One region of the Nostoc sp. DedQUE04 genome, then DNA from elsewhere that is predicted to be linked to it. Evidence: riboswitches for the same ligand, from Rfam matches in the RefSeq annotation. Region 1 holds a riboswitch; the other holds the start of a gene.
The links. Region 1 has a riboswitch for cobalamin ahead of RM049_RS03150 (DUF1636 family protein). Riboswitches for the same ligand answer to the same signal wherever they lie in the genome.
Positions count from the first base shown of each region.

Region 1 (4,821 bases):
GTGCAGATGTAGTCATCTACGATGCCTTGGTGAGTCCGGCAATTTTGGCAATGATTAATCCCCAAGCCGAGCAAATTAATGCTGGTAAACGTGCTGGGAGACATTCGTTGTTGCAGTCAGAAACAACTCAATTGCTGATTGATAAAGCGCAAGATAGTGCAATTGTAGTGCGGCTCAAGGGTGGCGATCCCTTTATCTTTGGTCGCGGTGGCGAAGAGATGGAAGAATTAGTCAAAGCTGGAATATCAACGGAAGTTGTGCCAGGTATCACTTCGGGAATTGCAGCAGCAGCTTATGCAGGTATTCCTTTGACGCATCGGCTATATAGTTCATCGGTGACATTTGTAACTGGTCATGAAGCCGCCGGTAAGTATAGACCGCAAGTAAATTGGAGTGCGATCGCTCACGGTTCTGAAACCATTGTAATTTATATGGGAATTCACAATCTGCCTTATATTGTGGAAGAATTAATTACAGCTGGGTTGAATTTAGAAACGCCGATTGCTTTGGTGCGCTGGGGTACGCGCCCAGAACAAGAAGAATTAATTGGGACATTAGAAACAATAGTCACACAGGTAGAGGAAACTGGATTTGGTGCGCCTGCGATCGCAGTCATTGGACAAGTAGTAAATATGCACAGTATTTTGTCTAATTGTCGTCCAGTTTGATGGTTGGTTTGAAGGTTGTCCAACATTTGACCTGCACATAAAATCATTCTCGCAAACGGTCGGTGCGAATACTTATCTCTATACTTAATAGCGGTTGACATAACCGCTTGATAATGATCATAGTGGTATAAAAAAAGTTTCGAGTGCGAAATGAAAAACTCTCCCTATTTGTCCACAAAGGAAGCAGCTTCAAAAATAGGTATTTCTGAGCAAAGGGTTCGTACTCTATTGCGTAGTGGGGATATCAAGGGACAGCAGGTAGGGAAAGTGTGGGTTATGGAGCCGGAGGCAGTTGAAGATTACATTAACCGGATCAAGGGAAATTATCCTGTAGATAGGACGAGCAAGGAAAACCATCACCAAGCAGTTAAAGCCATTTCTTTTTTCTCAGGCGCTATGGGACTGGATCTTGGTTTTGAGAAAGCAGGTATCGAAATTTCCCTTGCGTGTGAGGTGGATAAGCACTGCCGACAGACCATAGTTGCAAACAAGCCAGATATTGCACTTTTGGGGAATATAGCGTCTTACACTGCTCAGGATATCCTGGATCGTGCCAAACTAGCCAAAGAAGATGTAGATATTATGTTAGGCGGGCCACCCTGCCAAGCTTTTTCCACAGCAGGGGCAAGGCGTGGTTTCAAAGATGAGAGGGGCAATATATTCTTAAAATACATTGAACTTATCTTAGAAATAAGCCCAAAATACGCCGTCATCGAGAATGTAAGAGGTTTTCTTTCAGCACCATTACTGCACCGCCCTCACTCAGAAAGAGGAAGCGGCTGTGTTCCCTTATCCAGAGAAGAAATGCCAGGTGGTGCTTTGAAATATATTGTGAATGAACTTCGTAAAGGTGGTTACAGTATCAGCTTTAACTTATACAACACGGCAAATTATGGTGTCCCCCAAATTAGGGAAAGAGTGGTCATGATCTGCCATCGTGGAAAGAAAAAGGTTCCTTATTTATACCCTACACATTCAGAAAGTGGTGATTTTGGTCTTGATCGGTGGATAACCCTACGTGAATCTATTGCAGATTTAAGCCAAAGTGAGGCAGAGTATATCGAGTTCCCAGAAGGGAGGCTAAAGTATTACAGAATATTAAAAGAGGGTCAATACTGGAAACATCTACCTGAAGAATTGCAGAAAGAAGCATTAGGAAAATCCTATTACTCGGGTGGAGGGAAAACTGGTTTCTTTAGACGCTTGTCATGGGATAGACCAAGCTGTACTTTAGTGACATCTCCAGCCATGCCAGCAACGGATATCTGTCACCCAGAACATCTGCGCCCGTTAAGTATTCAGGAATATAAACGTATTCAGCAATTTCCAGATAGTTGGGTTGTATGTGGTTCCCTCATTGAGCAATATCGGCAGATAGGCAATGCCGTACCTGTCGGGTTTGGAGAAGCAATAGGCAAAGCGATCCTGGCACACATGAGTGGCAAGATAAAACATCCCCCTTTGAACTTCCCATTTTCACGTTATAAAGGTAACGATGATGTTTTATGGGAAGCTAAAATTAGTGAGTCGTTAGAAGAGATAAAACCGATCCAAAGTTCGCTTTTTACAGCAACAGCATATACTGTATAAGAGTTAGGACTTTATCTCTCTTAAAGCAGCAAGGTATTTTTCAACATACGATCTGAAGCCTTCTTCTGAAAGCTCTTCTTTTCCTTCCAATGAGGGGAATTTAGCCCAGTTGTCCCCCTTTTTTTTAGAAAAAGTTCGGAACCATTTTTTAATTGGGGTTCCCTTACGGATAGCGGCAGAAGAAGAGTTTTCAGTATTATCTCTATTTTTTACTTGTAGCGATTGCCAGACATTTTTGTTATCAAAATATATAAAATCAACTGCTTTAACTATAGAACCAGAACACCATATCCATCCATGCGGTTCAATAACTGTCGCAACGTACCTTTCTAGCAAATCCCCTACAATGTTCTCTGCCCCCATTGATAGGCGGTGCAATTCTTCAGCTTTTCCCAATTCCTCATACGGAACTTCAAAATACTTATTCAGGATGATACTTACCATTTCATCTGGTATTGTACTAGATGGCAAGGGTGTTCTTGGGTCACGACCTGTTTTGAAATTTGTAGCACTGGCAATAATATATTCTTCTGTCCCGACGATAGGCTGATTTTTACCTTTTCGCGGTGAAGCCGCAGCAGGGTTATCCGAAAGAAATCGTATGACCATTGTAAATTTATCGCTAAGTGATGGATCAACACTATCCATTGCCTTCTTTGCAATTTCTGCTGAATTTAATATAAATTCCGACATAGGTTCCTGAAATTATTAAAGGCTATCGGTCAATTTCAATACAGTTGAGGTAGAGCAAACTGGATTATAGTGCGCCTGCGATCGCAGTTATTGGACAAGTAGTAAATATGCACAGTATTTTATCTGGCTGTCGTCCAGTTTGATAGTTGGCGCAAAGCTTATTGTTTCGTATTCTCCGATAACTTTAGTGTACGATCGATAAGGTTGTTCGGTTCTGGTGGGAGTCAGCTACCAGAGGTAACGGGGAAAGTTCGGTGCAAATCCGGCACTGTCCCGCAACTGTGAACCAATTTGAGATTAAAGAAAATCTCAAGTTGAGTGAGTCAGGATGCCCGCCGAAATCGATTTATTAGTTTCACATATCTGCGAGGTACAGATGACTACTACTGTAAATATTTCCCCAACTAATCCTTTGGATGTTGCTGAACATACTTTATTTGTTTGCAAAACCTGTGCCAGTGTTTGGCAAAATGGAAAACGCTTAGGTGAAAGTGGTGGTGAAAAACTTCTACACCAACTTCAGCAGCTGGCACAAGATTGGGAGTTACGAGATCGATTCCCAATTCAAGAAGTTGAATGTATGAGTGCTTGTAATCGTTCTTGCGTGGTCGCCTTTAGTGCTAAAGGCAAATTAACATATTTATTTGGTGATTTAGCCGTTGATGGGAGTGCCTCTGCGGTGCTGGAATGTGCTAGTCAATACTATGCTAAAGCAGATGGTTTGCTGCCTTGGTCAGAGCGTCCAGAAGCAATGAAAAAGGGCATTTTAGCAAAGATTCCACCTTTATCTAAATGATGCGCGTTTTGATTCTGGGTGGGACGGGCGATGCAGCAGAATTAGCTGCCAAAGTTACGACTATCCAAGGGTTAGAAGTAATCACCTCTCTAGCTGGCCGCACCCGCGAACCGTCAGTACCGCTGGGCGATTTACGGGTTGGAGGCTTCGGTGGTGTGGCTGGATTGGCTAGCTATCTGCGAGTCATGCAAATCGACTTATTAATTGATGCAACCCATCCTTTCGCTAGTCAGATTTCCTTCAATGCGGCAGATGCGGCAACGGAAGTTGGAGTACCCCGTTTGATGTTAATCCGTCCGCCTTGGGAAAAAGAAAGTGGCGATCGCTGGATTGAAGTTGATAGTGTTGCAGCCGCAGCAATAGCCCTGCAAAATCAGTCACAGCGAGTGTTTTTGACAGTTGGCAGGCAAGAACTCGCCGCTTTTGCTCATTTGGAGAAAATTTGGTTTTTGATGCGGATGATTGACCCTCCTGGCGAAGATGCTTTAGTACCGCCGGGGATGGTATTGTGCGATCGCGGGCCTTTTACCCTCAATAATGAAAGAAAAATTCTGATTGAAAATAACATTGATACCATCGTCAGCAAAAATAGCGGTGGCGATGCCACAAAGCCCAAGATTATTGCCGCGCGAGAACTGGGCGTAAAGGTTGTGATGGTAAATCGTCCAGCGATACCGCCAGGGGAGCAGGTTAATAATGTTGATACCGCTTTGGCGTGGTTATTAGATCGCTGCTAAGTAAATAGGCAAGATTGATAATACTATCTTTCCTTCCGTATAATACACGGGAACCTTCTACAAGATCCGCGATCGCAGTAACGACTTCCATGAAAAATCTAGCTTTATCTGCCATAGCCCTCGTCACCACATCTGGATTAGTTTTCGGGACAATGCCAGCTGCTTCTGCTTTAAGTTGGAGTTGGAATTATTCTGGTACTGGCATAGAGGCGAATGGTACTTTCACTACTAATGACACCCCTAACGATTTGGGTTTTTACTTAATTACTGGAATTACTGGTACGCGAAATGGTGAAACAATTACTAGTCTGCAACCCGCTGGAACTCCAATCCCAGG
Region 1 is NZ_JAVRCA010000003.1:122,854-127,674, forward strand. It holds gene cobA (uroporphyrinogen-III C-methyltransferase) at 1-668, shown strand, start outside; gene RM049_RS03140 (DNA cytosine methyltransferase) at 819-2,258, shown strand; gene RM049_RS03145 (SinI family restriction endonuclease) at 2,262-2,951, opposite strand; partial or broken gene RM049_RS39200 (uroporphyrin-III C-methyltransferase) at 2,998-3,094, shown strand; cobalamin riboswitch at 3,144-3,306, shown strand; gene RM049_RS03150 (DUF1636 family protein) at 3,328-3,747, shown strand; gene RM049_RS03155 (cobalt-precorrin-6A reductase) at 3,747-4,484, shown strand; gene RM049_RS03160 (PEP-CTERM sorting domain-containing protein) at 4,574-4,821, shown strand, end outside.

Region 2 (4,821 bases), on a different contig from region 1:
GACCTGGCATATCAGTCAAAATCACTTCAATGTTCGGAAACATTTCTAAGTCGAGTAATAACCTATCAGAATCACCTCTAGAGAATCCCAAATGGTTTATCTCAAAGCGTTGTGTTTGATACATCGATAGCTTATTCCGATGTCCGTGGTAGAAAACACGCACATTGAGTTTATTTTTCAAGTACAACTCTAGCAATAGCCTAGAAGCTGTAGACTTACCTACACGAGCATCACCCGATGTAATCACAAAACGCTTTCTAAACATAATAAACTAAGCAAACTACTAAATTAAGCAGCTATATTTTCTTGTAAATTTGAATCTTGATTTCTAGCTTTTTCTTTTTCTTCATTTTCTCTAAGCTCTTTAGACTTTTCAACAACTGCTGGATAGTAACAATCATCTGGTTGTATATCAAAGCCAAATAAATTAAATGCTGGCTTAATTTGCGCTTCAAACTCAGCAAGCCAAGATTTAATTCTTGACTTAATCACAATATTTGTTTCTTTATGAGTCTGACCTTCATTAAATGTCAGAGCATGGCGGTCAATAAAGTCGTAGGATTTGTAGAATAAATCTGGCATCACAAGTTCTACCAGACCTTCTGCAAGCATATTTTGACGCAGAGAAGAGTCATTATATCGCTCAAATTTTTCTTCTTCACCATGAAATAAGTTCTTGACAACAACATAATCTACTTGATCTTTACAAAGTTCACGCAGTTTTTCTAAAACATTTATGGAATCAAGAACTCTACTAATCACTGAAACCATTGTAACTTGGCAATTAATATCGGTTTTAAGCACTTCAAAAAATGATAACTCTTTGACATAACTTTCAAAAAAACCTCCAGATTGTGCTGGCAAGTCTAATAGTGTAATAGGATAATCACTCTCATCTAAATTAATTAATAAATCGTCAGCACCACCTCTATGGAAAATATCAATGTAACGTATTATCGGTCGGTAGTCTTTTTTGAAATATCTTTCTAATTGAGGATTTCTTAAGTCAGCTTCATAAGTAACACAGGGTAAATTTTTATTAATATAAAGTTGGAATAGCGCTCGTGCAAAGGTGCTTTTTCCCACGCCACCTTTATCACCTGTAACAATTATTAGCCGCTTTTTAGGTTTACTATCAGTGTTTAACGAAATATTATTATTGGTTGTATTATCATCAGACATGACTGTTTTACCCTTATTACTTCTATTTTTAGACATAACAATCCTCTACGAAGCAAATACACTTTGTTGATATAAATCGAAACTTTTAAACATTATCTTCTTCAAGATAATTCATTTATAATACTTGATAAGTATTTGACATAAGCAACATTTAATGATAAAATTAGTTGATTATACAGGTTCCCAGCAAACCACTTAAAATGACTGCATCTCTCCATCAATCCTCCCAGAATAACTAATTAGAATTCCAAAAATATCAATGCCTGGATCAATTTTAAAATGCTCATATAGTTGTCCTTAAAATTAGCTATATGAGGAAACCGATGAATACCCATTATTCAATGAAACCTGACTACTCTGTTTTACATAGATTGCTTTTAGTATGTAACCTCTAGCTCAAAAAGCCAATCAACAAACCTTCAATATTTAATCAACATCTGTTGATATATAAATTAGTAACAAATTTCATATAGTTTGCTTTAAACAGGTGTACTCGTATATTTATTTAATAAGCTTTATATGTTTATATAAACTAGTTTTTAATATCTTTATAATTTGAGTTAAATCCTTATTAAAAGAAAGCTAGATTGCTGGATTGTACCTGATTCACACGATTTAGTTACCTGAATATTGTGAGCAGCAGATGGGCTAGCAAGCAAAGTTAAAAAAGTTGTTCAAATCAGTGTATTTTTGTATTTTAAACCGCGTCTACCTTGAAAACCGTAGTTTTTTTGGAATTAGGGTAAAGCCCAGAACTCAAGCCACGACCGAATAATATACTTTCCTTAAAAACTCTAGGTTTCAAAATGGACGAGGTTTATCTGGGGAAACATCAGATTTTGCTTTAAACATTGACATTAAATAACTCGCTACGGCTGTTGATTTGAGTCGCCGTACCGTAAAGGGAATTCAGCAAAATATTGTCTTTTCGCTGGTAAGAAAAGCACTGTTTTTACTTTTGGGGACATTCGGGTTTGTCGGGTTAGCAGTTGCAGTTTTAGCTGATACCGGAAGTTCCTTGTTGGTAACGGCGAATGGAATGCGGCTGTTTAGAGCTAAACTGTCTCAATAAACTACGCTTTGTGAATACCTGGTAAAAAATCGCTGTTCAAAATTAGTAATGGTGATATAGTTACTCCAATCGGTTCTGATGGGTAGCAGCCATTGGACGCAAGGGGGAAAGTCCGGTGTAAATCCGGCGCTGTCCCGCAACTGTGAACCAAAATTAGGTGAGTCAGGATGCCCGCCGGTTAGAATCAACTCGTTTACATAAATCTGCGAGGTACAGATTATGAACAGAAAAAAACAGGCGTTAGTCAGTCTAACCCTGATGGCAGTTATCAGTTTTTATCTAGTAGTTGGTTTACCCAAACCCGCCTACGCCATGCACATTATGGAAGGTTTTTTACCTGTGCAGTGGGCAATTTTTTGGTGGATTGTGGCATTACCATTTTTTCTACTAGGATTGCGTAGTCTAACTCGCATTACCCAAGCTAACCCGGAATTGAAACTACTGCTGGGCTTGGCTGGTGCCTTTACTTTCGTGCTGTCAGCGTTGAAAATCCCTTCTGTAACAGGTAGCTGTTCTCACCCAACAGGGACGGGATTAGGTGCGGTGCTATTTGGGCCACTCACCATGACGGTTTTGGGTAGCTTAGTATTGTTGTTTCAAGCTTTGTTACTGGCGCATGGTGGCTTGACAACGCTGGGGGCAAATGCTTTTTCGATGGCGATCGCAGGGCCATTTGCGGCTTACTGGATATATAATCTGACAATAAAGTTGGGTGGTAAACAAAAAATCGCCATTTTTCTAGCAGCTGCGATCGCAGATTTACTCACCTACATTATCACTTCTATCCAACTCGCCCTAGCTTTTCCTGCACCTGTTGGCGGGTTTATTGCTTCATTTACCAAGTTCGCCGGAATTTTTGCTATAACTCAAGTCCCCTTAGCAATTAGTGAAGGATTGCTAACTGTATTGGTGTGGAACTGGCTGCAATCTTATAATCCTCAAGAATTAGAATTGCTGAAATTAATCAAACGGGAACCCCAAGGAAATGAGTCAATCTAAAAAAGGGTTGAGTAACTGGCTGTTGGTAGTAGCTGTATTAGCCTTAGCAGTTGCACCGTTAATATTTGTGCGCGATGGTGAATTTGCTGGTTCCGATGACAAAGCAGAAAAAGCTATTACTGAAATACAACCTGGATATAAACCCTGGTTCAAATCATTTTTTGAACCGGCTAGTGGTGAAATAGAAAGTTTATTATTTGCTTCGCAAGCAGCTTTGGGTGCTGGAGTAGTCGGTTATGCAATTGGGTTGTATAAAGGACGTTCTCAACAACAAAAACGTGAAGAATGAGCCTGCAAATAGACACTTTAGCTTATACCAATCGACTCCGAAGATTGCCACCAGAACATAAACTAATTTTTGCATTTACTACTCTTGCTATTTCCCTTGCTGCCCATCCGCTAGTGCAAATTTTAATAGCGCTTTGGATGGGTATTTGGACAGTTATTTATGCAAGAATTCCGGCTGGTGTTTATTTTCGGTTATTAATGTTCACCATAGTTTTTTGTTTGACAAGTTTACCAGCCTTGATGGTGAATGGAATTGCGATTAATGATTTGCCAAGGGTACAATCAGACTCATGGTATGGACTAACTTTCGGACACTTCTATCTTTATATCAGCCATATTGGAACTATCCAAGCATTGAGAATTTTAACTAGAGCATTAGCCTCTGTTTCTTGCTTATATTTTCTCATGCTAACTGTCCCTTTCACGGAAATCTTACAAACTCTGCGTTACTTAGGATTTCCAGTGCTTTTAACCGATTTATTATTATTAATGTATCGGTTTATTTTCATCCTGCTGAATACAGCTAATGAATTGTGGACAGCACAAAATTCCCGTGGTGGCTACCGCACTCTTGCTAGTGGGATGAAAAGTTTAGCACTACTAATCGGACAACTATTACAGCGAACCTTACAAAAATATAGTCAGTTCTCTCTTGGACTACAATCACGGGGTTTTGTAAGTGAATTTCGAGTTTGGCATCCTCGTCGCTATCGTCCTCAAGTACGATATATCATCGAAGCGATTTGCGGTTGTATAGGATTAATAGGATTAGAGTTTTGGCGAAATGCAGGAATATTTACTAGAATTTGAACAAGTATATTACACCTATTCAGGCGCACAGGAATCAGCTTTGAATGGTCTAACACTGAAGATTCCATCTGGTAAAAAGTGTGCATTAATTGGTCAGAATGGTTGTGGTAAAACGACACTGTTTCTCTTAGCAAATGGTCTATATAAACCTGATTCTGGAGTTGTCCGTTGGCGTGGTGAACCATTAAGTTATAATCGTAATTATCTGGCTAAATTACGGCAAAAAGTTGGACTAGTATTTCAAGATCCAGAACAACAATTAGTAGCTTCTACTGTTGAAGAAGATATATCTTATGGTTTATGTAATTTAGGTTTACCAGAACCAGAAATTAAAGTCCGAGTAGAACAAGCATTAGTTGAATTTGAACTGACTGCTTTAGCAGAAAGACCAGTGCATCATCTGAGTTTAGGACAAAAAAAGCGAGTTTCTATAGCAGATGTGATGGTGTTGCAACCGGAATTGTTAGTGT
Region 2 is NZ_JAVRCA010000018.1:24,119-28,939, forward strand. It holds gene RM049_RS15015 (hypothetical protein) at 1-265, opposite strand, end outside; gene RM049_RS15020 (chromosome partitioning protein ParA) at 289-1,218, opposite strand; partial or broken gene RM049_RS15025 (hypothetical protein) at 2,048-2,254, shown strand; cobalamin riboswitch at 2,308-2,448, shown strand; gene RM049_RS15030 (energy-coupling factor ABC transporter permease) at 2,474-3,253, shown strand; gene RM049_RS15035 (energy-coupling factor ABC transporter substrate-binding protein) at 3,240-3,542, shown strand; gene cbiQ (cobalt ECF transporter T component CbiQ) at 3,539-4,351, shown strand; gene RM049_RS15045 (ABC transporter ATP-binding protein) at 4,326-4,821, shown strand, end outside.
Region 2: linked by a shared signal. The riboswitch ahead of RM049_RS15030 (energy-coupling factor ABC transporter permease) and the one ahead of RM049_RS03150 (DUF1636 family protein) in region 1 are both predicted to bind cobalamin.